One region of the Microbispora sp. CL1-1 genome, then DNA from elsewhere that is predicted to be linked to it. Evidence: riboswitches for the same ligand, from Rfam matches in the RefSeq annotation. Region 1 holds a riboswitch; each other region holds the start of a gene.
The links. A riboswitch is a leader RNA that binds a small molecule or an ion and turns the genes downstream of it on or off. The one in region 1 is predicted to bind cobalamin.
Positions count from the first base shown of each region.

Region 2: another riboswitch for cobalamin. It lies ahead of HCK04_RS27995 (ribonucleoside-diphosphate reductase subunit alpha); the one in region 1 lies ahead of HCK04_RS00135 (ABC transporter substrate-binding protein).
Region 3: another riboswitch for cobalamin. It lies ahead of HCK04_RS18010 (cobyric acid synthase); the one in region 1 lies ahead of HCK04_RS00135 (ABC transporter substrate-binding protein).

Region 1 is NZ_JAATEK010000001.1:23,059-32,572, reverse strand. It holds gene HCK04_RS00155 (serine/threonine-protein kinase) at 1-238, shown strand, start outside; gene HCK04_RS00150 (adenosylcobinamide amidohydrolase) at 235-1,014, opposite strand; gene HCK04_RS00145 (ABC transporter ATP-binding protein) at 1,011-1,826, opposite strand; gene HCK04_RS00140 (iron ABC transporter permease) at 1,823-2,851, opposite strand; gene HCK04_RS00135 (ABC transporter substrate-binding protein) at 3,098-4,048, opposite strand; cobalamin riboswitch at 4,126-4,262, opposite strand; gene HCK04_RS00130 (acyltransferase) at 4,744-6,015, shown strand; gene HCK04_RS00125 (Gfo/Idh/MocA family oxidoreductase) at 5,978-6,850, opposite strand; gene HCK04_RS00120 (histidine phosphatase family protein) at 6,954-7,532, shown strand; gene HCK04_RS00115 (hypothetical protein) at 7,574-7,858, opposite strand; gene HCK04_RS00110 (DUF397 domain-containing protein) at 8,030-8,263, opposite strand; gene HCK04_RS00105 (helix-turn-helix transcriptional regulator) at 8,264-9,085, opposite strand; gene HCK04_RS00100 (ATP-binding protein) at 9,286-9,514, shown strand, end outside.
Region 2 is NZ_JAATEK010000029.1:27,516-37,029, forward strand. It holds gene HCK04_RS27985 (AraC family transcriptional regulator) at 1-578, opposite strand, end outside; gene HCK04_RS27990 (tripartite tricarboxylate transporter substrate-binding protein) at 919-1,857, shown strand; cobalamin riboswitch at 1,903-2,134, shown strand; gene HCK04_RS27995 (ribonucleoside-diphosphate reductase subunit alpha) at 2,269-4,593, shown strand; gene HCK04_RS28000 (ribonucleotide-diphosphate reductase subunit beta) at 4,590-5,594, shown strand; gene HCK04_RS43790 (oxidoreductase) at 5,740-7,317, opposite strand; gene HCK04_RS28010 (DUF5685 family protein) at 7,652-8,893, opposite strand; gene HCK04_RS28015 (enoyl-CoA hydratase/isomerase family protein) at 9,008-9,514, shown strand, end outside.
Region 3 is NZ_JAATEK010000013.1:129,811-139,324, reverse strand. It holds gene HCK04_RS18020 (FtsX-like permease family protein) at 1-121, opposite strand, end outside; gene HCK04_RS18015 (FtsX-like permease family protein) at 118-2,820, opposite strand; cobalamin riboswitch at 2,957-3,080, shown strand; gene HCK04_RS18010 (cobyric acid synthase) at 3,194-4,696, shown strand; gene cobN (cobaltochelatase subunit CobN) at 4,693-8,244, shown strand; gene HCK04_RS18000 (putative cobaltochelatase) at 8,241-9,514, shown strand, end outside.

The sequences.
Region 1 (9,514 bases):
CGGCGTGACCACCTACTTCGGTGTGCCGACGCCCACGACGGTCGGGGCCAAACCCGCGTTCCGCATCGAGGGCGTGCTCAGCGACCCCCAGCAGGGCGGACGGCTCGAGTTCATCGCCTACGTCGTACGGCAGGGCGACACGGGCACGACCGTCCTGATCACGTTCTTCTGCCCGCCGGGCAAGTTCAACCAGTCGAACATCGACCACATGGTGAACAGCATCGCGTTCACGTCCTAGCCCCGCCGGGTGCGCCAGTCGCGTGCGCCGTCGAGGACGGCCCGGTGGACCGCACGGGCGATCCGCGCGCCCCAGACGGAGCGCGGGCCGCCGAACTCCTCCGCCGGGCCGTCCTCCCGCGCGGCGACGCACACGGCGTCCGACGCGGTCCCGGTGCAGGGGAAGCCCGCCTCAAGCAGCGCCTGCGTCTTCGCCTCGGTGACCGTCATGACGGCGTTGACCAGCGCGGGGTCGGAGAACGCGACCGGCACGGCCACCAGGATGTTGATCGTCCCCGGCCGCGGCGCCCGCCCACCGGTTGCCGGCATCCCGGCATCGCCCGTGCCGACCGGCTCGCGCGCGGGACCGGATGCGGCCGGACCGACGGGCTCCTGCGCGGACGCCGAAGCGGGCTCGGGGGCGGCAGGGGCGGCGGGCAGGCCGGGGTCGGGCACGCCCTCGGGCGCGGCCGCCCAGGTCGGCACGCCCAGGCCGACCGTGGCGACGGCCTCCGCTCCCCCGTCGGCCGCCGTGACGTACCGCTCCACCAGCGCCGCCGTCATCATGCCGACCCCGGGGCCGCCGGGCCCGAGCGCGTCCATGTGCTCGACCGGGTCCATGCGTGAGTAACCCGCGGCCACCTGCGCGTTCAGCACCCACTCCCGGGGACCGATGCCGCCGCCCAGCATCGCCGAGGAGATCATCCGCCAGCCGGGCCCGAACCGCCACAGCAGCGTGCCCAGCCGCTGGCCGTCCTCCGTACGGTGCGTCAGGGACGGCCGGAGGAGGCCCGTCATGCCTCCTCCGCCATCGAGGAGACCGACGGGCGCACCAGGTGGACGACGGGGCGGCCCTCGGGGCCGGGCTCCACCCGCACGCGGGCGCCGAAGTGCTCGGTCAGCAGCGGCTCGGCCAGCACCTGTCCGGGCGGCCCGGCCGCGACCGCCCGCCCTGCGGCGAGCAGCACGAGCACGTCGGCGTACTGCCCGGCGAGGCTGAGGTCGTGCAGCGTCGTCACGACGGTGAGGTCGTCGGCCAGGCGCAGCCGGTCGACGAGTTCGAGCACCTGCTGCTGGTGGCCCAGGTCGAGCGCCGTGGTCGGCTCGTCGAGCAGCAGCACCGGCGCCTGCTGCACCAGCGCCCTGGCGAGCACGACGCGCTGACGCTCGCCGCCGGACAGGTGCCCGAGCGGCCGCGACGCGAAGCCGTCCAGGTCGAGCCGTTCCAGCACCGACCGCGTCACCTCGCGGTCCCGCGCGCTCTCGCTGCCGAGATAGGCGATGTACGGCGTGCGGCCGAGCAGCGCGTAGTCGTAGACCGTCATGTCGGGCGGCAGCGCCGGGCTCTGCGGCGCGTAGGCGATCAGCCGTGCCCGGCGGCGCGGGCGCAGGTCGTCGACGGCCGTCCCCTCGACGAGCACCTCGCCCTCCCTCGGCACCAGCCCGGCGACGGCCCGCAGGAGCGTGGACTTGCCCGCGCCGTTCGGCCCGATGATCGCCAGCCACTGGCCGGGCGCGGCCGACAGCGTGACGTCCGTGAGCACCCGCCGCCCGCCCAGCGTGACGCCCACGCCGCGCGCCTCGACGGCCGGTGCGGCCCGCCCGCTCACGTCCCCACCCGCCGGGTCACGCGCAGGATGGTGACGAAGAACGGCGCCCCCACGAACGCCGTGACGACCCCGATCGGCAGCTCGGCCGGCGCGAGCACCGTACGCGCGATCGTGTCGGCCAGCACGAGGAACGCCGCGCCGCCGAGAAACGACACCGGCAGCACGATCCGGTAGGACCAGCCGGCGAGCCGCCGGACCACGTGCGGCACCACGATCCCGACGAACGCGATCAGCCCGCTGACCGCCACGGCCGACGCGGTGGCGAGCGAGGCGGCCAGCAGCACGACGAAGCGCACCCGCGCCGCGCGCAGGCCGAGACTCACCGCCTCCTCGTCGCCCACCGACAGCACGTCGAGCAGCCGCCCGTGCAGCAGCATGCCGATGGTGGACACCGCGGCGTACGGCGCGATCATGCGGAGCTGGTCCCAGCCGCCGCCGACGTCGCCGAGGATCCAGGAGTAGATCCGCTGCAGTTCCTCCACCTTGAGCTGCTGCACGAAGGTCTGGATGGCGGTGAGGAACGAGGTGACCGCGACACCGGCGAGCACCAGCGTCGCGGTGCCGCCGCCCCGGCCCGCCGTGTGGCCCAGCGCGTACGCGAGGAACACCCCGCCGACGGCCCCGGCGAAGGCGGCGATCGGCACCGCGGTCACGCCGGTGTCGCCGCCCAGGAAGACCACGACGAGCGTCACCGTGAGGCCGGCTCCCGCCGCCGCCCCGAGCAGGTAGGGATCGGCCAGCGGGTTGCGGAACACGCCCTGGTAGCCGGCCCCGGCCGTGGCGAGCAGCCCGCCCACGACGGCCGCGAGCAGCACCCGCGGCACCCGGAGCTGGAACAGCAGCCCCTCCTCGACCGGCGACAGGCCCGAGTGCACCGACACCAGCGGCAGCCGGTCGAGCAGTGCGAGCACGATGGCGCGGGGCGAGATGCCCGCCGCGCCCGCCATCAGGCCGAGGGCGAGACTGGCCGCCAGCACGACGGACGCGACGAGCAGCGCCCGGCCGCGCGGCCGGGCCGGGGTCATGACGCCACCACCGGCCTCACCACGTCATCTGGCACCAGGCCACCGAGCACCCCACCACCGAGCACCGTGTCATCGGGCACCGCGTCATCGGGCGCCGGGTCACCGGGCGTCGTGTCCCTGGGCGTCGTGTCACCGGGCACCATGCCACCGTGCCGTGTCACCAGAGGCCGTGTCACCAGAGGCCGTGTCAGCGGGCGTCGTACCACCAGGCGCCGCGCCGCCAGGGGCGTCCGCGTCGTCACCGGCTCAGCTCGCCGCCTTCTGCACGGCGTCGCTGACGGCCTGGGCGAGGTCGGCGACCCGGGGCCCCCAGCGGGAGGCGAGGTCGTCGTCCAGCCCCACCACGCGGCCCTTCTTCACGGCGGTCAGGCCGGACCAGCCCGGCCGCTTGGCCAGCGCGGCGGCGTCCTGCCCGCAGCACTTCGTGTCACCGAGGAAGATCAGGTCGGGGTCGGCCTTGGCGATGAACTCCGCCGACAGCTTGGGATAGCCGCCCGCCGCGTCCGGCGCCTCGTCGGCGATGTTCTTCAGCCCGAACAGGCTGTAGACCTGCCCGATGAACGTGCTCGACGTCGCCGCGTAGGGCGTGGTGTCCAGCTCGTGGTAGTACGTCAGCTCCTTGTCCTTCGGCGCCGCCGCCGCGAGGGCGTCGATCTTCTGCTTGACGCCGGTCGCCACCTCGTCGGCCTTGGCCGCGTTGCCGGTGGCCGCGCCGAGGTCCCGGATCTGGTCGTAGGTGTCGTCGAGCTTGGTCGCGGCGGGTTCGAGCAGCACCGGCACGCCGACCTTGCCGAGCCCGGTGACCACGCCCTCCAGGTCGTTGGCGAGCACCACGAGGTCGGGCTTGGTGGCGACGATCGCCTCGACATTGGGCTTGAACCCCGACAGCGAGGTCTTGGGCGCCTCGGGCGGGTAGTTCGACTGGTCGTCCACCGCCGTCACCTGCGCGCCCGCGCCGATCGCGAACAGGATCTCGGTGGCCGTCGGGGACAGCGACACGATGTGCTCGGGCTTCTTGGCGATGGTCACCGCGCCGTTGCCCGCCTGAACGGTGACGGGGAATGCGGCCTGACCGGTGCCGTCCGAGACGGCGGGGGTGGGGGTAGCGGACGTGGCGGCGCCGTCGCTCTGGCCGCAGCCGGCCAGAGCGAGCACGCCCAGCACCACACCCGCGACGGCCGTGCGTACGGGCCTCACGAGGTCCTCCATAAGGGGGAATGCCGGGAATCGAGGGACCCGCTGGAAGCGACGGATCACCCTTTTCCACGAGGGTCGATAGCGTCGGCGCGCAGCGCAGGCGACCTGGCTCGTCCCCGGGGGCGGGGAACCACAGTTGCGGGACAGCGCCGGATTCTCACCGGACTTCGCTACGCGGCGCGCGTCGGACGCAACGGTACCAATCCCTCACGCGGCGTCCACCCCCGGCCCGGGACCCCACCGCCCCGGGCGGACGGCGATCCACGCGCGCGGCCGTCGGCCTGGGCGTACGCGGGGTTGGTAGGGCCGGCCCTACCCCGGTGGTAGGGGGCCTCCCATGATCGGAAGTAGGGACCGCGTCGCTGCGCCGGGCGGGGGCGCGGCGGGACGCTTGAACCGCTCGCGAAGACCGGGCCCCAGGCCCCGGGCCACCGCAGCCCCCGAACCACCGCGACCTCGAACCACCCCGACCTCGAACCACCCCGACCTCGAACCACCCCGACCTCGAACCACCGCAACCCCGAACCACCGCAACCCCGAACCACCGCAACCCCGAACCACCGCAACCCCGAACCACCGCAACCCCGAACCACCGCAACCCCGAACCACCGCAACCCCGAACCACCGAGGCTTCGAGCCCCCACCGCCCGCGGAACGCCCCCGCGGCGGCCCCGAAACAGCGAAGGCGGCTTCTCGTGTCCCTGACCATGCTTCCCCCCGCAGCCGAGCGGGCCCCGGCCGCACCCGCGCCGCGCGACCGCTTCATCGACGTCCTGCGCGTCTTCGGGATGGTCCTGGTGGTCGTCCAGCACTGGACGATGCCGGTCCTGTCGTACGCCCAGGGGCGGCTCACGACCGGCAACGCCCTGGCGGCGATCCCGTACGTCACCTGGATCTCGCAGGTCATGCCACTGGTGTTCTTCGCCGGGGGCGCGGCCAACGCGATCAGCTTCCGGTCCGCGGCTCGCCGGGGCGGGACGGCCCGGGAGTGGACCGCGCGGCGGGTACGCCGCCTGGCCTGGCCGGTGGTGCCGCTGGCGGTCGTGTGGCTGCCGCTCCCCCACCTCCTGACGGCCCTGGGCGTGCCCGCGCAGCCGGTGGAGGTGGCCGCGCGGACGGTCGGGCAGCTCCTGTGGTTCCTGGCGGTCTACCTGCTGGCCGTGGTGACCACGCCGCGCCTGCTGCGGATGCGGGCCGGGGTGGTCCTGCCAGTGCTGGCGGGCGGCGCGGTGCTGACGGACGTGGTCCGGTTCTCCGGCCTGGAGGCCGCCGGTTATCTCAACGTCGCCTTCGTCTGGCCGGCCGTCCACCAGGTCGGGTTCCGGTACGCCGAAGGCGGCCTGGAGTGGCTGAGGGGACGGCGGGCCGCGGGGCTCGCGGTGGCCGGGTTCGCGATGGTGGCGGCCCTGGTGGCGACCGGGCCCTACCCCTCCAGCATGATCGGGATGCCGGGGATGATCTCGAACATGGCCCCGCCGAGCGCCTGCCTGCTCGCACTGTTCGCCGGTCAGCTCGGCCTGGCGATGCTGCTGCGCCCCGCCGTGAACGCGCTGGCCGCCCGGCCGGTGGCCGAGAGGGTGCTCACCGCGCTCGCGCCGCACATGATGACGATCTACCTGTGGCACATGACCGCGCTCGTCGCCGTCGCCGGTGTGGCGGTCATCGGGCTCGGGCTGACGCCCACCGCCGGCTCGGCGGCCTGGTGGAGCGCCGCCCCGCCGTGCCTGGCCGCCCTGGCGCTGGTGCTGGTCGGGCTCACCGCGCTGCTCGGCCGCTTCGAGAACCCCGCGGGCGCCGCCGCCCACCGGCACGTGCCCGTGGCCGTACCCCTCATGGGCGGCGCGCTGCTCACGCTCACCATCACCGGGTTCGCGCCCGGCCCCGCGCCGGTGATCGCCTCCGTCGCCCTAGGCGCGGGCCTCGCCCTGGTCAGCCGGCCCGCAGCTGCCGCTCCACGTCGTCGATGATCTCCTGCATGCGCAGTCCGTGGCGGGCGTCGAGCGGATGCCCGCCGCCGTCGCGCACGGTGCTCGCGAACTGCCGCACCACCTCGGGGAAGACGTCGCCGAGCTCGGAGCCGAGCAGCGAGGCGGTGCCGAGCCTGCCGTACACGTCGACACGGCTGGGCGGGGTCTCCCCCTCGACGGCCATGCTGAGCGACGCCTCGCTGACCGCGCCGCCCTCGTGCTCCAGCAGCAGGCCGACCCAGCCGAGCGGGTCGCCGTGGGCCTTGACCCCGACCACGCGGCCCAGCGCGGCGTCGAGCAGGTCGATCGTGTGCGGGCCCACGTCGAGCACCGCCCCGCGCTCCAGCCGCCAGGGGGTGGCGAAGGGGCCGCCGCGCAGGCTTCCCGAGATGTTCGCGGCGTGCCCGCCGAAGGGCTCGATCCGCCGGGCCCGCTCCAGGAAGCCGGCCGTCGCCGCCGAATAGCGGAACGTGAAGAGCATCTGGGAGGCGACGCCCGCCTCCTCGATCGCCCCGGCGAGGCGCCGGGCGCCGTCGAGGTCGGCCGCGAGCGGCTTCTCCAGCAGCAGGGCCTTTCCCGCCCGGGCCGCGAGCACGCCGAGTTCGGCCTGCACGGTGGGCGGCACGCAGAAGGCGACCGCCTCCGACGCCGCGAACAGGTCCTCCAGCCGCTCGAAGGCGGGCGCGCCGTGGGCGTCCGCCAGCGCTCGCGCCGCCTCGGGCCTGCGCGCCCACACTCCGGACAGCGTCGTGTGCGGCCCGGCCGCGAGAGCGGGCGCGTGCACCATCTCCGCCCACGGTCCCGCACCGACGAGTCCCACCCGCACCGGCTCCATGTGGCGCCCCCTTTCCCGCGGGGACCCTACTGCAGGCCGCGGGCGGGTGGTCAAGGGGGCCCGTCGCGGGTGAAATCGGACGTACGGGCAAGATGGACGCTCTATGAACGTCATCCTGTTGAGGCACGGCGAGACCGAGTGGAGCAGGGCCGGGCGGCACACGGGCCGCACCGACCTGCCGCTGACACCCCACGGCGAGGAGCAGGCACGGGCGCTGTCCCGCCTGGTGGCGGGCCGGTCGTTCGCGCTGGTCCTCGTCAGTCCCGCACAGCGGGCCCGCCGTACGGCCGAGCTGGCCGGCGCCGGGCGGTACGAGGTGGACCCGAACCTGTGGGAGTGGGACTACGGCGGCTACGAGGGCATCACCACCGCCGAGATCCGCCGGTCACGCCCCGGCTGGTACGTCTGGCGCGACGGCGTGATCCCGGGAGACGAGGCGCACCCGGGCGAGACCGTGGAGCACGTCGGGGAACGGGCGGACAAGGTGCTCGCCCGGATCCGCCCGGCGGACGGGGACGTGCTGGTCGTCGCGCACGCCCACATGCTGCGTGTGCTGGCGGCCCGCTGGCTGTCGCTGCCCGCCGATCACGGCAGGCTCTTCCGGCTCGACACCGGGACGTACTCCGTCCTCGGCCACGAGCACGACGAGCCCGTCCTGCTCCACTGGAATGTGCCGGCCTGACGACGCGACGGCCCGAGTCACGCGCACCCGGGACCCGGGCGTCACGCAGCGTCCACCTGGGCGACCTGCTGGGGCTGCGGACCTCGGCCGGTGAGCCATTCCAGGACCTTGCGGTGGCCGCGCCGGGCGTCTTCGAAGTGCCCCCACCGCCAGTACCTGGGCTGCTCCCGTACCCCGGTGACCCACGTCCGGTAGGCCACCGACCTCGGCTGTCCGTTCGCCGGGTCGGCCGGCGCGGCGACTCCGTAGGTGCGGATCACCACGCGGCCTCCGGGTGCGAACAGCACGTCGTCGGCCACCGGGTAGAGAGTCATCTGGTCCAGCACTGGGTCCCCCTTGTGAGCTTTCTTGAGGACCCACTCTGCCGGATCCGTGTTACGCCTCCCGCGTCGTGACGTTACACGCGTGAGACACGGGTGAACGCGGGGCCGTCCCCGGAGCCGGTCGGACCATTCCGATCACACCAGTCGATCACACGAGTCGGTCACACCAGTCGATCACACCAGGAGGCCGTCGAACTCGCCGTCCTTGACCCCGAGCACCAGGGCTCGTATCTCGTCGCGTGTGTAGATGAGGGCCGGCCCGTCGGGATAGCGGGAGTTCCGGACGGCCACGCTGCCGTCGGGAAGCTCGGCCAGCTCCACGCAGTTGCCGGTCGAGTTGCTGTGGGCGCTTTTCCGCCAGGTGACCCCGGCGATGTCGGTTGCGGGCATCCCGTTATATGCGTGCATTTATGTCTCTCTGAGAAGTTCGCCGAGGATCTCGGCAGTGCCGCCGGGCGTGGTGCTCTCCACGCACAGCTGCTCCATGGCCGTGAGGTAGGGATCGATGTCCTCACGTTTGTCCAGGTAGAGCGCACCCCAGAGCTGCTCGACGTAGACCACGTCCGAAAGGTCGGACTCCGGGAAGCGGAGGATGGTGAACGCGCCTCCCTCGGCCGCGTGCATCCCATAGCGGAGGGGCATCACCTGAAGGGTGATGTTCGGCAGCGTGGACACCTCCAGCAGATGCTGGAGCTGTTCCCGCATCGTCGCACTCCCTCCGATGGGCCGCCTGAGCGCCGCCTCGTCGATGACGGCCCACAGCCGGGGGCCGTCCTTGCGCGTGAGCCGTTCCTGCCGCTGCAGCCGCAGATGGACGCGCTGTTCGAGCTCGTCCTCCGTGGCGTCCGGATAACCGAGCATGATCACCGAGCGGGCGTACTCCGCCGTCTGCAGCAGGCCGGGCACGAACTGCACCTCGTAGGTGCGGATCACGCTGGCGGCCTCCTCCAGGCCGATGTAGGTGACGAACCAGTTCGGCAGCACCTCGCCGAACTTGTGCCACCACCCCGGCGTGTTCGCCTCGCGGACCATCTCCAGCAGGCCACGCCGCTCGGCGTCGTCGTGGACGCCGTACAGCGTGAGGAGGTCTTCGACGTCACGTGTTTTGAACCCGACCCGGCCGAGCTCCATCCGGCTGATCTTCGACTCCGAGGCACGGATGTGGAATCCGGCGACCTCACGGGTCAAGCCCCGTTGCTCACGCAGCCGGCGCAGGCTCGCGCCGAGCATGATGCGCCGGACGGTGGAACCGGATCCGGGCGGATCTATGGACACGTGCTATTCCTCCGCTTTGTGGACTGGTTCACAGTCTGTCAAAGATCGCCCCCTTCGTCCCAGTGGTGTTCGGGGGTAACCGTAGCGCGTGCACAACACGCTTGCACGTGCATTCGCTCTTGCACATGCACGGGAGTGTCCATCATCATGATCCCGTGCAGTCCACGAACCTGACTCGTGGCCAGAACCAGTGGTCGGCGCTCGACTGGTGGCCTCCCATCGGCTGGTGGCCGGAGCCGGCACGCGATCTCCTCGAACCCGGGTCGGCCACCGCCAGCGCCACCTTCGTCCTGCCACCCCGTGCGGAATCGGTTCACTCGGCGCGCAGCTTCGCCGCGGGGACCCTCGCGGGCTGGCAGCTGGCCGACCTGCTCGACGGGATGG
Region 2 (9,514 bases), on a different contig from region 1:
AGCCGGAACCGGGGCAGGCCCGCCACCTGCGCGAGCTCGTCCAGGCTTGGGGTGCGCCGCAGGTCTTCGGCCAGATGCCGCTGCACCTTCGCGACCGGCCCCGCCGGCGTCGTGCGGATGGGCGCCGGGGCGATTCCGCGGCGCGTGTAGCGGGCGAGGATCTCGGTGCACAGCGCCTCGAACTCCTCCTGCGCGGCGAGGGAGGTCTGGTCCCGGCGGCGGTGCAGCCGGATCAGGCGGGCGGCCAGGCGAGGATCGTACGGAGCCGGTGTGGAGAAGGCCGGCCGGTGCCCGGCGAGCTCCGCGAGCAGGTGCTGCGGGATGTAGAAGACCCGGTAGTCCCAGCCCTCGGGGATGCCGGGACGGCCGGCGTGGATGGTGTCGGCGTCGAGGAGGAGCAGGCTGCCCGCGGGCGCGTGCTCGGTGGCGCCGCGATAGCGGACGGCCTCCACCCCGCGCTCGATCGCCGCTATGGCGTACTCGCTGTGCGCGTGCGGAACGAAGTGATGCCTACGGAAGGACGCCGTCATCAGCCGTATGTCGTCGCGGCCGTAACGGTGCTCGACAAGGTCCTCCATGCCTGCCTTTGTATACGACGCCTGTATCCCTGACCGAGCGGGTGTTGCGCACGCGGAACTGCCCGCGCGAGCCAAGCGGGTCGAGGTGATCAAGCCCGACCTGCGTGCCCACTGTCACACCTGCTGTGCCGCACTGGGCAGTCACCATCGCAGCGAGGACGACGGCTTCTTTCCGAGCTCCTGCGGCAGGCGCCTGACCCGCGACCACCGCGGGATCGCCCTCTACCCGGCGAGAACCACCCATCGATCGCCGCAGCCGTAACGTCCGTTATGTGGTGACATGGTGTAGTTACTCATAGTCTGTGCATGTAAGGGACTCTTCGGGGTGGAGGGTGCCGACATGCGACGCCGTACGGTCCTCGCACTGGGAGTCCTGGCCCTCGCGGGCGCATGCGGTGTCCCCGCACCCCCGCGCCGCGGGGAGCTCTCCCTGATGGTCCCGGGCCCGCCCGGCGGGTGCGGGGAGGGCGTCGCCGCCGGGTTCAAGTCGCTCGTGGAAGGGCGTGGCTGGGCCCGGGCCGTACGGATCAGGCGGGAGACCGGTGGCGGCGGGACGGCTCTCGCCGACCTGAACCGGCCGGGGGCCGGCCTGGTGGTCGCCGACTCCGCGCTGCTCGCCGCCTGCGCGCTGGCCCGCGACCCCCTCCTCGTGGCCCGGGCCGTACCGCTCGCGCGGCTGGCGGGGGAGTGGGAGGTGCTGGTCGCCTCGCCCGACTCGGGCTATCGCACGTTCGACCAGTTCGCCGCCGCGCTGCTGCGGAACCCGGGGGCGCACCGGGTCGCGGGCGGCGCCGACCGTGGCCCGGAACACCTGCTGTTCGGCATGACCGCCCGGGGCCTGGGAGCCGACGTCCGCCTGCTCGACTACGTCGCGTTCGGCAGCAGGGCGCAGGCCGTCGCCGCGGTCGTCGACGGGCGGCTCGCGCTCGGGTTCGGCAGCAGGCGCGAGGTCGCCCCCCATGTGCGCGCCGGACGGCTGCGCCCGCTCGCCGTCTCCTCCGCCGAGCGGCTGTCCGGGGTGGACGCGCCGACGCTGTCGGAGTCGGGCGTACGCGTCGTGTTCGCCGACTGGACCGGGCTGATCGCCCCGCGCGGCACGCCCGAGCCGGACGCCCTGCTCGATCTGTGCCGTGCCGTCGCCGGCACGCCGGGCTGGCGGCGCCTGTGCGAGCGCAACGACTGGACGCCGATGTGGCTCGACGGCGACGACTTCCGGCAATGGCTCGCCGGCGAGGCGCGCCGTACGGCCCTGCTCCTCAATGATCTCGGACTCCGCTGAAAAACACAACTTGTGGGGGCGCTTGCGGGAAGGGCCACTAGATGTAGGATCCATCGCGTTGCTGGTTCACCTTGGTGAGGCAAGAGGGAACCCGGTGGAAATCCGGGACTGCCCCGCAGCGGTGAGCGGGAACGACCGCCGTCGGCACAGCACGGTGCTGTGCTCCGAGCACTGGGCGCGAGCGCGCCCGGGAAGCGACGGCCAGTAGGACCGGCAGGGCGCGAGCCCGGCCGGGCGCCCGCGAGTCCGAAGACCTGCCAGCGATGCGCGCGCATGGGCGCGCGCCCCGCGCCGGGCCCCGAGGGCGGGCTCGCCGCATCGTCACGGCACGAATCCCTCTCGTGCGCGTGCGCCGCGGCATGCCTCCCTCCGGTCCGGCCGGGACACGAGACGACGAGGAGAGGGCATCTGATGACGATCACCGACCCGGCCTCCGCTTCCGCGGACCCCGCGTCAGAGGTACGCGGCGGGCCGTGGGCTTCGGCGGGGAACTCCGGACCCTCCACCGGTGCCGTACGGCGGGCATCGGCCGGCCCGGACGGCGGCCCGGACGGCGGCCCGGACGGCGGGTGGGACGCGGCGCAGGTCTGGCAGGCCATCGAGGAGGCGGCGGCCGGGGTCATCGCCGACCCGGAGAACTCGCGCCGGGCGGCCAGGCTGCTGAGCGGGCTGATCGCGGAGGAGGCGGCGGCCGAGGGGGTGCGCACGTTCTCCGAGTCGGTCGCCGCCGCCCACGCCGCCGGGCTGCTTGGCGACGCCGTCGCCGCCTTCGTGGCCGGTGAGGCCGAGGCGCTCGACGCGCTGATCGACCCGGCGGCCGACGACCGGTTCGAATACTTCGGGCTGCGCACGGTCTACGACCGCTACCTGCTGCGCCACCCGGTCACCCGGCGCGTGCTGGAGCGCCCGCAGCACTTCCTGCTGCGCGTCGCCTGCGGGCTGTCGGCCACGGTGGCGGAGGCGGCCGAGCTGTACGGCCTGATGTCCACGCTGGCCTATCTGCCCAGCTCGCCGACGCTGTTCAACTCGGGCGCGCGCCGGCCGCAGCTCTCGTCGTGCTTCCTGCTCGACTCCCCGAGGGACGAGCTGGAGAGCATCTACGAGCGGTACGGCCAGGTGGCCCGGCTGTCGAAGTATTCGGGCGGGATCGGCATCGCCTGGACGCGGGTGCGCTCGCGCGGCTCGCTGATCCGGGGCACCAACGGCCTGTCCAACGGCATCGTGCCGTGGCTGCGCACGCTCGACGCGTCGGTGGCGGCCGTCAATCAGGGCGGCAGGCGCAAGGGCGCGGCCTGCGTCTACCTGGAGACCTGGCACGCCGACATCGAGGAGTTCCTGGAGCTTCGCGACAACACGGGCGAGGAGTCGCGGCGCACGCACAACCTCAACCTGGCCAACTGGGTGCCCGACGAGTTCATGCGCCGGGTCGAGGCGGACGGCACGTGGTCGCTGTTCGACCCCAAGGAGGTCCCCGAGCTGACCGACCTGTGGGGTGAGGCGTTCGACACCCGTTATCGCGAGCTGGAGGCCGCCGGGTGCTACGTCAAGCAGGTGCCGGCCCGCGCCCTCTATGCCCGGATGATGCGCACGCTCGCCCAGACCGGCAACGGCTGGATGACGTTCAAGGACGCCTCCAACCGCGCCTCCAACCAGACCGCGCGGCCCGGCAACGTCATCCACCTGTCCAACCTGTGCACCGAGATCCTGGAGGTCACCAGCGACGGCGAGACCGCCGTGTGCAACCTCGGCTCGGTCAACCTCGCCGCGCACCTGACCCCGGAGGGCGACGCCGTCGACTTCGGCAGGCTCCGCGCCACCGTCCGCACCGCCGTACGGTTCCTGGACCGGACGATCGACCTCGGCTTCTATCCGACGCCCGAGGCGGAGGCGGCCAACCGCAAGTGGCGGCCGGTCGGCCTCGGCGTCATGGGCCTCGCCGACGTGTTCTTCGCGCTGCGCCTGCCGTTCGACTCGCCCGAGGCGCTCGCGCTGTCCACCCGCATCGCCGAGGAGATCGCGCTCGCGGCGTACGGCACCTCGGCCGACCTGGCCGCGGAGCGCGGGCGCCACCCGGCGTACGGGGAGACGCGGGCGGCGGACGGCGTGCTGCACCTCGACCACTATCCGTGCACCCCGGTCCACCCGGAGGAGTGGGCCGCGCTGCGGGCCAGGATCGCGGAGACCGGGCTGCGCAACTCCCTGCTGATCGCGATCGCGCCGACGGCCACGATCGCCTCGATCGCGGGCTGCTACGAGTGCGTCGAGCCGCAGGTGTCCAACGTCTTCAAACGTGAGACGCTGTCGGGGGAGTTCCTCCAGGTCAACCGTTATCTCGTGCGGGACCTCCAGGCCCTCGGCCTGTGGACGCGGTCGATGCGCGACGCGATCAAGCTCAACGACGGCTCGATCCAGGACATCGCCGCTATCCCGGCCGAACTCAGGACGCTCTACCGCACCGCCTGGGAGCTGCCCCAGAAGGCGCTCATCGACCTGGCCGCCGCGCGGCAGCCGTACGTCGACCAGTCGCAGTCGCTCAACCTCTTCATGGCCGCCCCCACCATCGGCAAGCTCTCGTCGATGTACGCCTACGCCTGGCGGTCGGGCCTGAAGACCACCTACTACCTGCGCTCCCGCCCGGCGACGAGGATCGCCCAGACGACCGTCCCCGCGGTCACGCCGGTGGACGCCGTCGCCTGCTCCCTTGAGAACCCCGAGATCTGCGAGGCTTGCCAATGAGAACGATGCTGCTCGACCCCGGCATGGACCTGACCCTGCGCCCGATGCGCTACCCCGGGTTCTACGAGAGGTATCGCGCGGCGATCAGGAACACCTGGACGGTCGAGGAGGTCGATCTCGCCTCCGACCTCGCCGACCTCGCGACCCTCGACGAGGGGGAGCGCCACCTGATCAACCGGCTCGTGGCGTTCTTCGCGACCGGCGACTCGATCGTGGCCAACAACCTGGTGCTGAACCTCTATCAGCACGTCAACGCCCCCGAGGCGCGGCTGTACCTGAGCAGGCAGCTGTTCGAGGAGGCGGTGCACGTCCAGTTCTACCTGACCCTGCTCGACACCTACCTGCCCGATCACGACGAGCGGGCCAAGGCGTTCGCCGCCGTCGAGCACATCCCGTCGATCCGCGACAAGGCCGAGTTCTGCTTCCGCTGGATCGACTCGATCAGCGAGCTGAACCGGCTGGAGACCCGGGAGGACCGGCGGGCCTTCCTGCTCAACCTGATCTGCTTCGCCGCCTGCATCGAGGGACTGTTCTTCTACGGCGCCTTCGCGTACGTCTACTGGTTCCGCTCGCGGGGGCTGCTCGGCGGTCTCGCGACCGGCACCAACTGGGTGTTCCGCGACGAGTCGATGCACATGGAGTTCGCCTTCGAGGTGGTGGACACCGTACGCCGCGAGGAGCCGGACCTGTTCGACGACGAGCTGGCGGCCCAGGTTACGCGGATGATGGAGGAGGCGGTCGCCGCCGAGCTCGCCTTCGCCCGCGACCTGTGCGGCGACGGGCACGGCGTCATGAGCGCGGACAACATGCGGCGTTACCTGGAGTATGTCGCCGACCGCAGGCTCGCCCGGCTCGGCCTGCCCGTGCGGTACGGCACGGATAACCCCTTCCCGTTCATGGAGTTCCAGGACGTGCAGGAGCTGGCGAACTTCTTCGAGCGCCGTGTCTCGGCCTACCAGGTGGCCGTCGAGGGCGACGTCAGCTTCGACGAGGCCTTCTGATCCGCACGGTTTTCGGCGCCCGGCTCGCCCGGCGCATCCGGATCGGACGGGTGCGCCGGGGTTTCGGCGATACGTCATTCAATCACTTGATTGACTATGATGTGCCGTACGTCCGGCGCGTCCGGCTCGCCGAACCGACTCCCGTTCAGGGGGCGTTGGACGGCCGCAGGAGCCTGCTCGCGCCGGCGATGAGCGCGGTGGCGAGGATCCAGCCCGCCGCGATCAGTCCATTCGCCAGCCACTGGGTCCATCCGGCCGGCTCCCAGGCCCCGCGCTGCTCGAACACGCTCACCGGCACCAGCAGGTCGAGCGTGTAGACGAAGGCGTTGAAATGGCGTGACTCGTCCAGGCCGATCTGGTGCGGCGGCCACCGCGTGAAGATCGCCGTGCCCGTCGCGAGGAGCAGCGCGGCCCACAGCCCGGCGAGCCAGGGCCGGTATCCGTACCCGACGAGCCCGTCGAGCAGCCGGCCCCACAGCCGCCCGGGCGGCCGCAGCGTCCGCCGCCGCGCCCGCTGCCTGGCCAGCAGCACCCGGCGCGCGTCCGGCTCGTGGCCGATGCGCCGGCAGTAGGCGGCGAGCTGCTCGTACGGCTGGGGGCGGTAGCCTCCGGGGTCGCGCCGCAGCCAGGAGAGCCGGTCGGCCAGGGTCGCCGGGCCGCGCAGCGACTCGTACGTCAGCCCTTCGAGCCGCACGTGGCCCGGGCAGCTCTCCGGGCGGTCGAACAGCACACCGAAGCGGGAGTAGCCGAGGTTGACCTCGCCCTCGATCGACTCGGGCAGCAGGATGAGCTCGTCCGCCTGCATGTGGCTCAGGTGCAGCGCCCGTCCGGTCGCCCGCAGCACCGCCCCGTGGAACGACAGGACCCCGCGGATATGCGCGCCGCGCAACCGTACGGTGCCGTGGGCGGTGAAGCCCGCGCCGAGCTCGGCCGCGTCGGCCTGCAAATGGTCGGCGTGCACGGCGGGGACGCCGTCCGCGGTGACGACCGCGCCCTGGAGGTAGAGCCCGCTGGCGAACCGGGCGCCGATCAGCCGCAGCCCGCCCGTGGCCCGCATGTTCCGTAAGAAGGCGCTGCCGTCCACGACCAGCCCGCCGGCCCACAGCGCGACCGACTCCCAGGTGCGCGGCTCCTGCGATCCCTCCGGCCCGCTCCAGTGCGCCTGCTCCAGGAGGGACGGCGCCCCGGGCGGCGTGCCCCGGTAGGGATTCTGGCCGGGTGTGCCCAACCGGGCACCGGAGAGCCGGAGCTGCCCGGTCACGTGGGCGTTGTCCAGGCGCACCCCCTCGCGTACGGCCGATCCGTCGAGGTCGAGCAGCCCGTCGATCGTGGCCCGGCTGGCCCGGAAGCGGACGATGTCGCAGCGGCGCAGCCGCACGCCCCTGGTCCTGGCGTCGTTGAACGAGACCGTCCCGGCGATGTGACAGTCGAGCAGGTGGATCTTCGCCTCGATCGTGGCGTCGGACAGGTTGAGATCGCCGATGATCCGGGCCCCGGCGAGCCGGACGCCCGGCACCCGGGCCGAACCGCCGGCGCCCCGGTCGAGCACCAGGGCGGAGATCACCTCCGCCCTGACCACCCGGGAGCGGCCCCACTCGCCGCCCGAGGAGGGATCGGTCTCCCGGCCGTGGCGCAGGTCGACCCAGTCGCCGGAGGGATAGGCGTCCCAGAGCCGGCGCTCGGCGGGGGTGAGCCGGCGGAAAGGGGGGCGCGATCTTCCCATGGGCCGACGATAGCGCCGATCCTCGCAAGGGCCGCCGCGCTGCTCACCTATCTGATGGACCGCCGCCCGGACGGACCAGCTGCCGCCGTACCATGGCGTGAGCTCCGATACCTCTGACCATTCGTCCTTCTCGTCGCCATCCCCTCGTCGGCGGGAATGCTCCTCTCAAAGCCCCGGCGGCAGGCCACGATCAGGTATCGGCCCCGCGCCCGCGGGGATGGTCCCTCCCTGTTCACCGCGACGACCACGACCGGCTTCCACGGCCGCACGAGTCATGCGGTTCCCTACGACCGCCTCCTGGGCACGGACGGCCCGGCCGCGCCCGCGTGAGCCGTCAGGCGCCGCAGTCGCAGCAGCAGCCGTCACCACAGCAGCAGTTGTCCCCGCAGCAGCAGCCGTCGCCCGAGCAGCAGTCGGAGCATGACGAGCAGCAGTCGGCGCAGTCACAGCAGTCCGAGCAGTCGGGGCAGTCGCAATCGCCGCACCAGCAGCGCTCGCTCCACGGCGCACCCCGATATTCGCTCCACGGCGGGCGGTAGAGCCCGCAGGTCAGGAAGACCCCCATCCCGGCCAACGCGGTCAGCGCGATCCCCGGGCGGTCGCCGGGACCCCTGGGGGAGCCGCCGGGCGGGGCGTCGGGCGGCGTGGGGGAGGCGTCCCCGGCCGCCATGCGGTGTGTGCCACAGGCGGCGTGGGCACGCGTCCCGAACGCCCGGTCGACGGCACGCCGGGTCTCGTCGCACAGCAGCGCCTCGACCAGGTGCCGCTCCTCCAGTTCGAGGTCGCGTACGGCCAGGCGCAGCCCGTGCAGCGCCTCCTCGCACACGCGCCGGGCCTCGGCGGGCGAGGCGCCGGTCGCGTCAAGCGGGTTGTACGCCCCGCGGGCCCGGTCCTCGGCGAGGTCCTCGACCGCGTCGATCACATGCGCGATCCGGCCGAAGAAACGGCCGGCCTCACGCAGGCTCTCCACGTTGCCCGGCCGGCCGGCGAGCACGGCGGTGTGCGCGAAGGCCGCGGCCACGGCGGTCTCGGTGGGCTCGGTGACGTCGAGCAGGCCGCGCCCGGGGGACGACTCCAGCAGCGCCTGGCGGGCGGAGACCTCGGTCAGCACGGCCGTGTCGAAGCCGATCGACTCAGCGCCGCGCCGGGCGGCCGAGGCCCAGGCCGAGGCCATGGCGCGCAGGGGGAGTCCGGCCACGCGCCGGGCCGCGATCCCGTCGCCGTCGGACGCGTGGTCGCGGATCTTGCCCGAGGCGAGGGCCAGCGAGACCACGGCCGCCAGGCGGGCGCCCGGGTCGTCCGACGGCACCACCTCCGCCCGCTGGAAGCCGCGCAGCGCGCAGGGCCCGGCGGTCCGCCGGTTCTGCGACAGGTCCCCCGTCTGAGCCCGCGTCTGTGCCCGTGTCTGTGCTTCGGTCAGGACCGACAGGATGAGGCCGTCGTAGTTGGTCGCCATCCGGGCCGGCTGCCCGTGCCGGTCGCGCAGCGTCAGACAGAGCCCGCACAGGTGCGCGCGCCAGGCCGCGTGGACGGACGGGCAGGAGTGGCGGGCACACGGCCGGAGGATCCCGAACACCGAGAGACTCCTTGGGGGGAAGGCGTACGGGATCGTCCCGCTGCGCGGCGATTATGCCATCACGCGTCGGGACCCCGCTGGCGCAGCGGGACGGGCGAACCGGACAATCCAGAGATGGAAGTTACCGACGGGTTCGACCTGACCCTCGACGAGCACGTCGCCACCCTCACCTTCGACCGGCCCGCCAAGCGCAACGCCGTGACGGCCGCCATGTGGCGGGCGCTGCCGGGCATCCTCGCGGACCTCGCCGCCGACGCGAAGGTACGCGTCCTCGTCCTCACCGGAGCGGGCGGAACTTTCTGTTCCGGTGCCGATATTTCGGAAATTCATGAGCTTGGCGATAACGAGGATGACACCGGTCTCACCGTTGTCGCAGAGCACGCGCTCATGACCTTTCCGAAACCCGTGATCGCGATGATCGAGGGATACTGCGTCGGCGGCGGATGCCAGCTCGCGCTCGCCTGTGATCTGCGCGTCGCGGCGGACGGGGCTCGCTTCGGCGTCACCCCGGCCAAGCTCGGGATCGTCTATCCGCTCAGCTCCACGCGGCGGCTCGCGGAGATCGCCGGACCCGCCACGGCGAAGCTCCTGCTCTACTCGGCGGAGCTCATCGGCGCAGAT
Region 3 (9,514 bases), on a different contig from region 1:
ACTCGACCATGCGGGGCAGGGCCGAGACGACCAGGGCGGCGCCGAAGACCAGCGCGGCCAGCAGCGCGGCCACACCCTTGTGCACTCCCAGAAGCCCGTGCACTCCCGGCAGGCGGATCATGACGCCTCCCCCGCACGCAGCACGGCGGCCGGCTCACGGCGGTGCAGCGACCGCGCGAGCCCCGCCACGATCGCGAGGAGCACCGCGAGGATCGCGACGGCGAGCGCCGCCACCTGTGGCCACGGCACGTGGAGCGACACCGGCAGCCCGCCCGCGGTCGCGTATCCGGCTGACACCATCGGCGGCACCACCGCGGCGGAGACGGCCACGGCGAGCGCCACCCCACCGGCCAGCGACAGCCCGATCACGAACGACTGCTCGGCCGCGAGCAGGCCGAGCGTCTGCCGGAAACTCACGCCGAGCGCGCCGAGCACGGCGAACTCCCCCCTGCGCTCGCGCGCCGAGACCGCCGTGTTGACCAGGAATCCCAGCACGGCGAACGCCAGCGCCGCCGCGAAGCCGAGCAGCAGCGCGCCCTGCAGACCGGCCGCCGTGGGGTCGTCCCGGTAACCGGCGGTGAGGGCGGCCGCGTCCACGATGTCCCTGCCGCGTCCCGAGGCGGCCAGGGCATCCCGAGTGGAACCGTCGGCGGCCAGCCACCACTCCGTCACCTGCCCCTCGGCGCCCTTCCCCCGGAACGCCGTGAGGTCGGCGAGCAGGGCCGGGGTGCCCTCGGGCGTGCCGGGCATCGCCGTGACGACGCCCACGACCCGGACGGGGATCGCCGCCGTGCCCGCGGTGATCCTGGTGGTGTCCGCCAGCCCGGGGGTCACCACGACCGGGAGCGGTCGCCCGGCGGACCCGGTGATCCGGGAGGCCAGCGTGGCCGGCGGCAGTTGCGACAGGTCGGGGCGCAGCAGCAGCACCCGGCCCAGATCCGCCGCGTCGGCGGCGATCAGCGTGGCGTCCGCGCCGTCGGCGACGACCGTGGCGCGGTGCGCGGGCACGGCCGCCGCGACCCCCGGCAGCCTGGTGAAGGTCCGGGCGTCGTCGCCGGGCAGGGCCGGGACGCGCAGCGAGGATCCGGCGACGTGCCTGGCCCGGTCCTCCTGGGCGGAGCGCCAGGTCGCGGCCGTGGTCAGGGACAGCACGCCGATCGCCGTCGCCATCGTCAGCAGCAGCGCCGGGCCCGAATAGCGGGCCGGGCGCCGGCTCACCTGCCGGGCGGCCACGGCCGGGCCGAACCCGGGGCGTCGCCGCGTCGCCCGCTCGGCGATCTTCGCGACGGCGGGCACCAGCCGCAGGGCGGCCATCCCGCCGCAGAGCAGGGCGAGCGCCGGCCCGGCCCCGACGAGCGGGTCGAGCCCGAGCTCGCCGCCGAGGCGCGTCGTCTCCGCCGCGTCCTGGCCGCGCAGGCGCCAGATGGCGAGGGCCGCCAGGACGAGCAGTGCCACGTCGGCCCCGGCCCGCTGCACCAGGCCGGGCCGGTCGGCGCGCCCGCGCGCCGCCTGCTCCTCGACGTACGTGCGGCGGGCGGCGAGCAGGGGCGGCGCCGCCAGCATGGCGGCGCAGGCGAGCGCGACCACCGCCGCCACGGCGAACGTGCTGCCGTCGGGCGCGCGGGGCGGCTCCACGCCGGTGGCCTCGATCCAGGGGAAGGCGCTCAGCAGCCGCAGGAGGACGGGTGCGAGGAACGGCGCCGCGGGCGCGCAGGGCAGCGCGATCAGCAGCGCCTCCCCCGCCGCCATGGCGGCGAGCCGCGGCGACCCGCCGCCCCTCGATCGCAGCAGGGCCGTCTCCATCCGGCGGTGTTCGGCGAGCAGCCGCGCGGTCAGCGCCAGCGCGTACGCGGCCAGCACGAGCAGCTGGAGCACCGGCACCAGCATGGTCGAGCGGGCGACCAGCGCGCCGTGGTCGAGCCGCAGCAGTGTGCCGGACAGCGTCTCGGTGACCGTGCACCGGGGGCAGCCGGACCGTACGTCGGCGGAGATCCCGGCGACCGACGCCGAGAACGGCCGCAGTCGCTCGGGCGGGAGCCGGCGCAGGTCGGGCTCGGCGAGCCAGCGGGCCGAGGCGCCGGCCGCGAACCGGTCGAGGAAGACGCCGGTCGGCACGACCATGGGGCCTCGGGAAGTGAAGTCGGCGGTCTGCGTGCCGTGGCGCAGCAGGTCCTCTCCCGTCCAGCGCGGGTCGTCGGGGTCGCGCAGCCGGAAGACGCCGGAGACGCGCACGCGGGCCGGCTTGCCGTCCAGGCGTCCGACGACGGTGAACGTGTCGCCGGTGGAGACCCTCATCGCCCGCGCGGCCGGCTCCGAGAGCGCGACGGCCGTATCGCCTGCCGTCCCCGCTGTCGTTCCCCGTGCCGTCCCCGCGGTCCCTTTCCGCGTGGGCCATCGGCCGCTCACCAGGTCGGCCTGGCCGTCCAGTCCCTCGTACGTGGCGAACCGGGTCAGGACGGGCTGACCGCCTTTATCTCGTCCCCTCAGCGCGTAGGAGGCGGACTCGACGCGCGCGGTGACCCGTACGGGCACCTCGCCATGGGCGTGGGCGATGCCCGCGCGGACGGCCTGGTCGACCTTCGCGAAGTCCCCGGACGTGACCGAGGAGGTGACGACGGTGGCGGTGGCGGCGAGCGGCGCCATGTCCAGGGCCCTCCGCACGCCCGCCTGGCTCGCCGACCCCGCGTGCAGCAGCAGCGCCGCGATCGCCGTGGTGGCGAGCAGGATGGAGCCGAACGCGGCCGCCAGCAGCAGCGGCTCGGCCAGCGCACGTCGGATCACCAACGGCAGCCGCCCCAGCACTGCCCTCCCCCGTTTCACCCGGGCATCATGGCAAAGCCGATCCGGGCACACCACACCGGCCCGACATACGTAGCGATTCCGATATATCCGACAGACCGTACTTGCGGGACATCCGGCACGAAGGTGTAAGTTGACCCCGCAAGCGACGGACGCGGAGGAAGCCGGTGTGAATCCGGCGCGGTCCCGCCACTGTCACCGGGGAGCGAACCTCACCCACGCCACTGCCCAGCACGGGCGGGAAGGCTGAGGGGAGCGCTGATCCGGGAGCCAGGATACTCCGGCCGTCGGACCTTCTACCGGGGGCGCGGATACCCCCAGGGGGGACATGCCATGGCCCGGACAGGCCTGCGCAGACGCGCCTCACTGCCGGTTTCGCGCTCCACCTGCTGACGTGGCCGGCGGCGGCCTGCTCGTGGCGGGCACGACCTCCGACGCGGGAAAGAGCGTGCTGGTGGCCGGCCTGTGCCGGTGGCTGGCCCGGCGCGGCGTACGGGTCGCGCCGTTCAAGGCGCAGAACATGGCGCTCAACTCGATGGTCACCGCCGACGGCGGCGAGATCGGGCGGGCCCAGGCGATGCAGGCCGTGGCGGCCCGGGTCGAGCCCGAGGCCGCGATGAACCCGGTGCTGATCAAACCCGCGGGCGATCGGCACTCCCACGTGGTCGTGCTCGGCCGCGCGCACGCCGACGTGGACGCCATGTCCTACCGCGACCACAAGATGCGCCTGCTCGACGTCGCCCTCGACGCGCTCGACGGCCTGCGCCGCCGCTACGACGTCGTGATCTGCGAGGGCGCGGGCAGCCCCGCCGAGGTCAACCTGCGCGACCGCGACATCGCCAACATGGGCCTGGCCCGCGCCGCCGGCCTGCCGGCGCTCGTCGTCGGCGACATCGACAGGGGTGGCGTGCTCGCGCACTTCGCCGGCACCCTCGCCGTGCTCGACCGGCACGACCAGCGGCACATCGCGGGCTTCGTGGTCAACAAGTTCCGCGGCGACCTCGCGCTGCTGCGGCCGGGGCTCGACTGGCTCACGGAGGCGACCGGCCGGCCGTGCCTCGGCGTGCTGCCGTGGCGCTCGGGCCTGTGGCTCGACGTGGAGGACTCCCTCGACCTCGACAGCCGTCCCGGCCTGCTCACCCCGCCGGTGGGACGTGACGTGCTGCGCGTGGCCCTCGTGCGGCTGCCGCGCATGTCCAACGTCACCGACGCCGACGCGCTCGCCGCCGAGCCGGGGGTGAGCGTCCGCCTCGTCACCACCCCCGCCGAGCTCGCCGACGCCGACCTCGTCGTGCTGCCCGGCACCCGCGCCACCGTCGGCGACCTCGCCTGGCTGCGCGAGCGCGGCCTGGACGAGGCGCTGCGCCGCCGCGCCGCCGAGGGCCGCCCGGTGCTCGGGATCTGCGGCGGCTACCAGATGCTCGGCACGGTCATCGACGACGAGGTCGAGAGCCGGGCCGGCCGGGTGCCCGGCCTCGGGCTGCTGCCTGCCCGGACGGCGTACGCGCCGGGCAAGGTGCTCACGCTCGCGGAGGGCGAGTGGCGGGGTCACGTGGTCGCGGGCTACCAGATCCACCACGGCCGGGTGACCTTCGACGGCGGCGAGCCGTTCCTCGACGGCTGCCGGGCCGGGCAGGTGTGGGGCACGACCTGGCACGGCCTGTTCGAGCGCGACGGATTCCGCCGGGCCTTCCTCGCCGAGGTCGCCGCCGTCACCGGCCGGGCCTGGCTGCCCGGGACCGGAACGTTCGCCGCGCACCGGGAGGCCCGCCTCGACGCCCTGGGCGACCTCGTGGAGGAGCACCTCGACACCGAGGCCGTGTGGCGGCTCATCGAGCGCGGCGTGCCCACCGGCCTGCCCATCGCCGAGCTCACGCTGCGGGAGGACCGTCCATGACGACAGCGCCGAGGATGCTGCTGCTGTCCACCGCCGACACCGAGCTGCTCGCCGCGACCCGGAGCGGGGCCGGCTGGCGGGTCGCCAACCCCGCGCGTACGGCCGCGGAGGACGTGCCCGCCCTGGTGGACGGCGTGGGCGCCGTCGTCGTCCGGCTGCTCGGCGGCAGGCGCTCCTGGCCCGAGGGACTCGACGCCGTGCTCGCGGCCGGGCTGCCCACCGTGGTCCTGGGCGGCGAGCAGGCCCCGGACGCCGCGCTGATGGCCCTGTCCACCGTGCCGTCCGGGGTCGCCGCGCAGGCGCTCGCCTATCTGGCCGAGGGCGGCCCGGACAACCTCGCGGAGCTGCGCCGCTTCCTGTCCGACACGCTCCTGCTGACCGGCGAGGGCTTCGCGCCGCCCCGGCCCACGCCCGAGTCCGGCGTACGGCCCGGCCGCGCCCGCCGGGAGGGCCGCCCGCTGGTCGGCGTGGTCTACTACCGGGCGCACGAGCTGTCGGGCAACACGGCGTTCGTCGACGCGCTGTGCGACGCCGTCGAAGCGGCGGGCGCCGACGTGCTGCCGGTCTTCTGCGGATCGCTCCGGGGCGCGGGTGACGACCTGCTCGACCTGCTGCGGCCCGTGGACGCGCTGGTCGTCACCGTGCTGGCCGCGGGCGGGGCGGTCGCCGCCGCCGCGAGCGCCGGGGGCGACGAGGACGCCTGGGACGCGGGGGCGCTGGCCGCCCTCGACGTGCCGGTGCTGCAGGCGCTGTGCCTGACCACGCCCCGCGCGGTGTGGGCGGACTCCGACGCCGGGCTGTCCCCGATGGACGCCGCGATGCAGGTGGCGGTGCCCGAGTTCGACGGGCGCCTGATCACCGTGCCGTTCTCGTTCAAGGAGGACGGGCCCGACGGCGTGCCGGTCTACGTCGCCGACGCCGAGCGGTGCGCCCGGGTGGCCGCGCTCGCGGTCGCGCACGCCCGGCTGCGCCACGTGCCGAACGCGGACAAGCGCCTGGCGATCGTGCTGTCGTCCTATCCCACGCGGCACTCCCGGGTCGGCAACGCCGTCGGGCTCGACACCCCGGCCTCCGCCGTCGTGCTGCTGCGCGCCCTGCGCGACGCCGGATATGACGTGGGCGACGCGCCCGACGACGGCGACGCGCTGATCCACGCCCTGATCGCGGCCGGCGGCCACGACGTGGAGTGGCTCACCGAGGAGCAGATCGAGGCCGCCCCCGCCCGCGTGCCGCTGCACGCCTACCGGGAGTGGTTCGCGGCGCTGCCCGGCGACCTGCGCGACGCGGTGACCGCCCACTGGGGGCCGCCGCCGGGCTCCCTCTATGTGGACGGCACCGACATCGTGCTCGCGGCGCTGCGGTTCGGCAACGTCCTGCTCGCGATCCAGCCGCCCCGGGGATTCGGCGAGAACCCGGTCGCCATCTATCACGACCCCGACCTGCCGCCCAGCCACCACTACCTCGCGGCGTACTGGTGGCTGGCCCGCGAGTTCGGCGCGCACGCGGTCGTCCACCTCGGCAAGCACGGCACGCTGGAGTGGCTTCCGGGCAAGGGGCTCGGGCTGGCGGCGTCGTGCGCGCCCGACGCCGCGCTCGGCGCGCTGCCGCTGGTCTACCCGTTCATCGTCAACGACCCCGGCGAGGGCACCCAGGCCAAGCGGCGGGCCCACGCCACCGTGGTCGACCACCTGATCCCGCCGATGGCGCGGGCCGACTCCTACGGCGACCTCGCCCGGCTGGAGCAGCTGCTGGACGAGCACGCCACCGTGGCCGCGCTCGACCCGGCCAAGCTGCCGGCCGTACGGGCACGGATCTGGACGCTGATCCAGGCCGCCCAGCTCCACCACGACCTGCACGTGGACGAGCGGCCGCAGGACACGGAGTTCGACGACTTCCTGCTGCACGTCGACGGCTACCTGTGCGAGATCAAGGACGCGCAGATCCGCGACGGCCTGCACGTGCTGGGCCAGGTCCACACCGGGGAGGCCCGGGTCGACCTGGTGCTCGCCGTGCTGCGCGCCCGCCAGGTCTGGGCCGGCGCCGCCGGGGCGCTGCCCGGCCTGCGCGAGGCCCTCGGCCTGCCGGGAGACGCCGCCTCGGCCGAGGTGGACGCGTTCGAGGCCGAGGCGCGGCGGCTGGTCCAGGCCATGGAGGACCACGGCTGGGACCCCGCGGCGGCCGGCGTGGTCACGGACTTACCAGAGGTCGCCCGGGTGCTGCGCTTCGCCGCGACCGAGGTCGTGCCCCGGCTCGACCGGACGACGGACGAGGTGGCGCATGTGCTGCACGCGCTCGACGGCGGATATGTGCCCGCCGGTCCTTCCGGGTCGCCCACGCGCGGGCTGGTCGGCGTGCTGCCGACCGGCCGCAACTTCTACTCCGTGGATCCCAAGGCCATCCCGTCGCGGCTGGCCTGGGAGACCGGCTCGGCGCTCGCGGCCTCGCTGGTCGAGCGCTACCACGCCGACACCGGCGAACATCCGCGCACGGTCGGGCTCACGGTCTGGGGCACCAGCGCGATGCGCACCCAGGGCGACGACATCGCCGAGATCATGGCCCTGCTCGGCGTGCGCCCGGAGTGGGACGACGCCTCCCGCCGGGTCACCGGCTTCTCCGTCATGCCCGCCGAGGAGCTGGGCCGCCCCCGCGTGGACGTGATCGTGCGGATCAGCGGATTCTTCCGCGACGCGTTCCCGCACGTCGTGGCGCTGCTCGACGAGGCCGTCCGCACGGTCGCCGCGCTGGACGAGCCCGCCGAGGTCAACCCGCTGCGCGCGCACGTCCACGCCGACCTCGCCCGGCACGGCGATGAGCGCCGCGCCACCAGCCGCGTCTTCGGTTCCAAACCCGGCGCGTACGGCGCGGGCCTGCTGCCGCTCATCGACGCCCGCAACTGGCGCGACGACGCCGACCTCGCCGAGGTGTACGCGGTGTGGGGCGGCTACGCGTACGGCGAGGGCCTCGACGGGCGGGAGGCCCGCGCGGACATGGAGGCGGCGTTCCGGCGCATCGACGTGGCGGCCAAGAACCAGGACAACCGCGAGCACGACATCGCCGACTCCGACGACTACTTCCAGTACCACGGCGGGATGGTCGCCATGGTCCGCCACCTGACCGGCCGGTCCCCGGCGGCGTACGTGGGCGACTCCCACGTCCCCGACGCGGTGCGCACCCGGACGCTGGGCGAGGAGACGCGGCGGGTGTTCCGGTCGCGGGTGGTCAACCCGCGCTGGATCGCGGCGATGCGGCGGCACGGCTACAAGGGCGCGTTCGAGATGGCGGCCACGGTGGACTACCTGTTCGGGTTCGACGCCACGGCCGGGGTGGTGGACGACTGGATGTACGAGTCGCTCGCCTCCTCCTACGTCTTCGACCCGCAGGTGCGGGAGTTCATGCGGGCGTCCAACCCCTGGGCGCTGCGCGGCATCACCGAACGGCTGCTGGAGGCGGCCGACCGCGGCCTGTGGGCCGAGCCGTCGCCGGAGACCCTCGACGGGCTGCGGGCGACGTACCTGGAGATGGAAGGCGACCTGGAGGCGGGCAAGTGACCGTGGGATACCCGTTCAGCGCGGTCGTCGGGCACGACGACCTCAAGCTGGCGCTGCTGCTCAACGCGGTGTCGCCCGCGATCGGCGGCGTGCTCGTGCGGGGCGAGAAGGGCACGGCGAAGTCGACCGTGGTGCGGTCGCTCGCGGCCCTGCTGCCGCGGGTGGCGGTGGTCGCGGGCTGCCGGTTCTCCTGCGACCCCGCCGCGCCCGACCCGTCGTGCCCGGACGGCCCGCACGCGAACGGCCTGTCCCCGCACCCGCGCCCGGCCCGGCTGGTGGAACTGCCGGTGGGCGCGTCGGAGGACCGCGTGGCCGGGTCGCTCGACCTGGAGCGGGCGCTGACCGAGGGCGTCAAGGCGTACGAGCCGGGCCTGCTCGCGGCGGCCCACCGGGGCGTGCTCTACGTGGACGAGGTCAACCTGCTCCACGACCACCTGGTCGACCTGCTGCTCGACGCGGCGGCGATGGGCGTGGCCCACGTGGAGCGCGAGGGCGTGTCGGTCCGCCACGCGGCCCGCTTCCTGCTGGTCGGCACGATGAACCCGGAGGAGGGCGAGCTGCGCCCGCAGCTCCTCGACCGGTTCGGCCTGGCCGTCGAGGTTCGCGCGTCCCGCGACCCGGCGGAGCGGGCCGAGGTGGTGCGCCGCCGCCTCGCCTTCGAGGCCGACCCGGCCGGCTTCGCGCGCGCGTACGCCGGTGGGGAGCACGATCTCGCCCTGCGGATCGCGGCGGCGCGCGACCGGCTGCCCGCCCTGGCGCTTCCCGACGACGCGCTGCGGAAGATCACGGCGGTGTGCGCGGCCTTCGACGTCGAGGGGATGCGCGCCGACCTCGTGATGGCGCGTACGGCCGTCGCCCTGGCCGCATGGGAGGGCAGGGATGAGGTCACCTCCGACGACGTACGGACGGCCGCCCGGCTGGCGCTCCCCCACCGGCGCCGCCGTGACCCGTTCGACGACCCGTTCGACGACACGTTCGACGACCCGTTCGACGACACGGGCGGCCAAGGACTAGACGAGGAGCGGCTGGAACAGGCACTGACCGACGCGGATGACACGCCGGATAAGGGGCCTGATGGCGGGCCGGACGACGGCGGGCCCTCGGGCGGCGGGGGCGGGGAGCAGGCGCCCGTGAGCCAGGCCCCCGTGAACCCTGGGACCCCGTACCGGACCCGGCTCCTCGCGCCGGAGGCGACCGGCCGGGGCGGGCCCGCCGGACGGCGCGGGCGCACGACCGGCGAGTCCGGCCGCGCCGCCGGCGCCCGCACCCC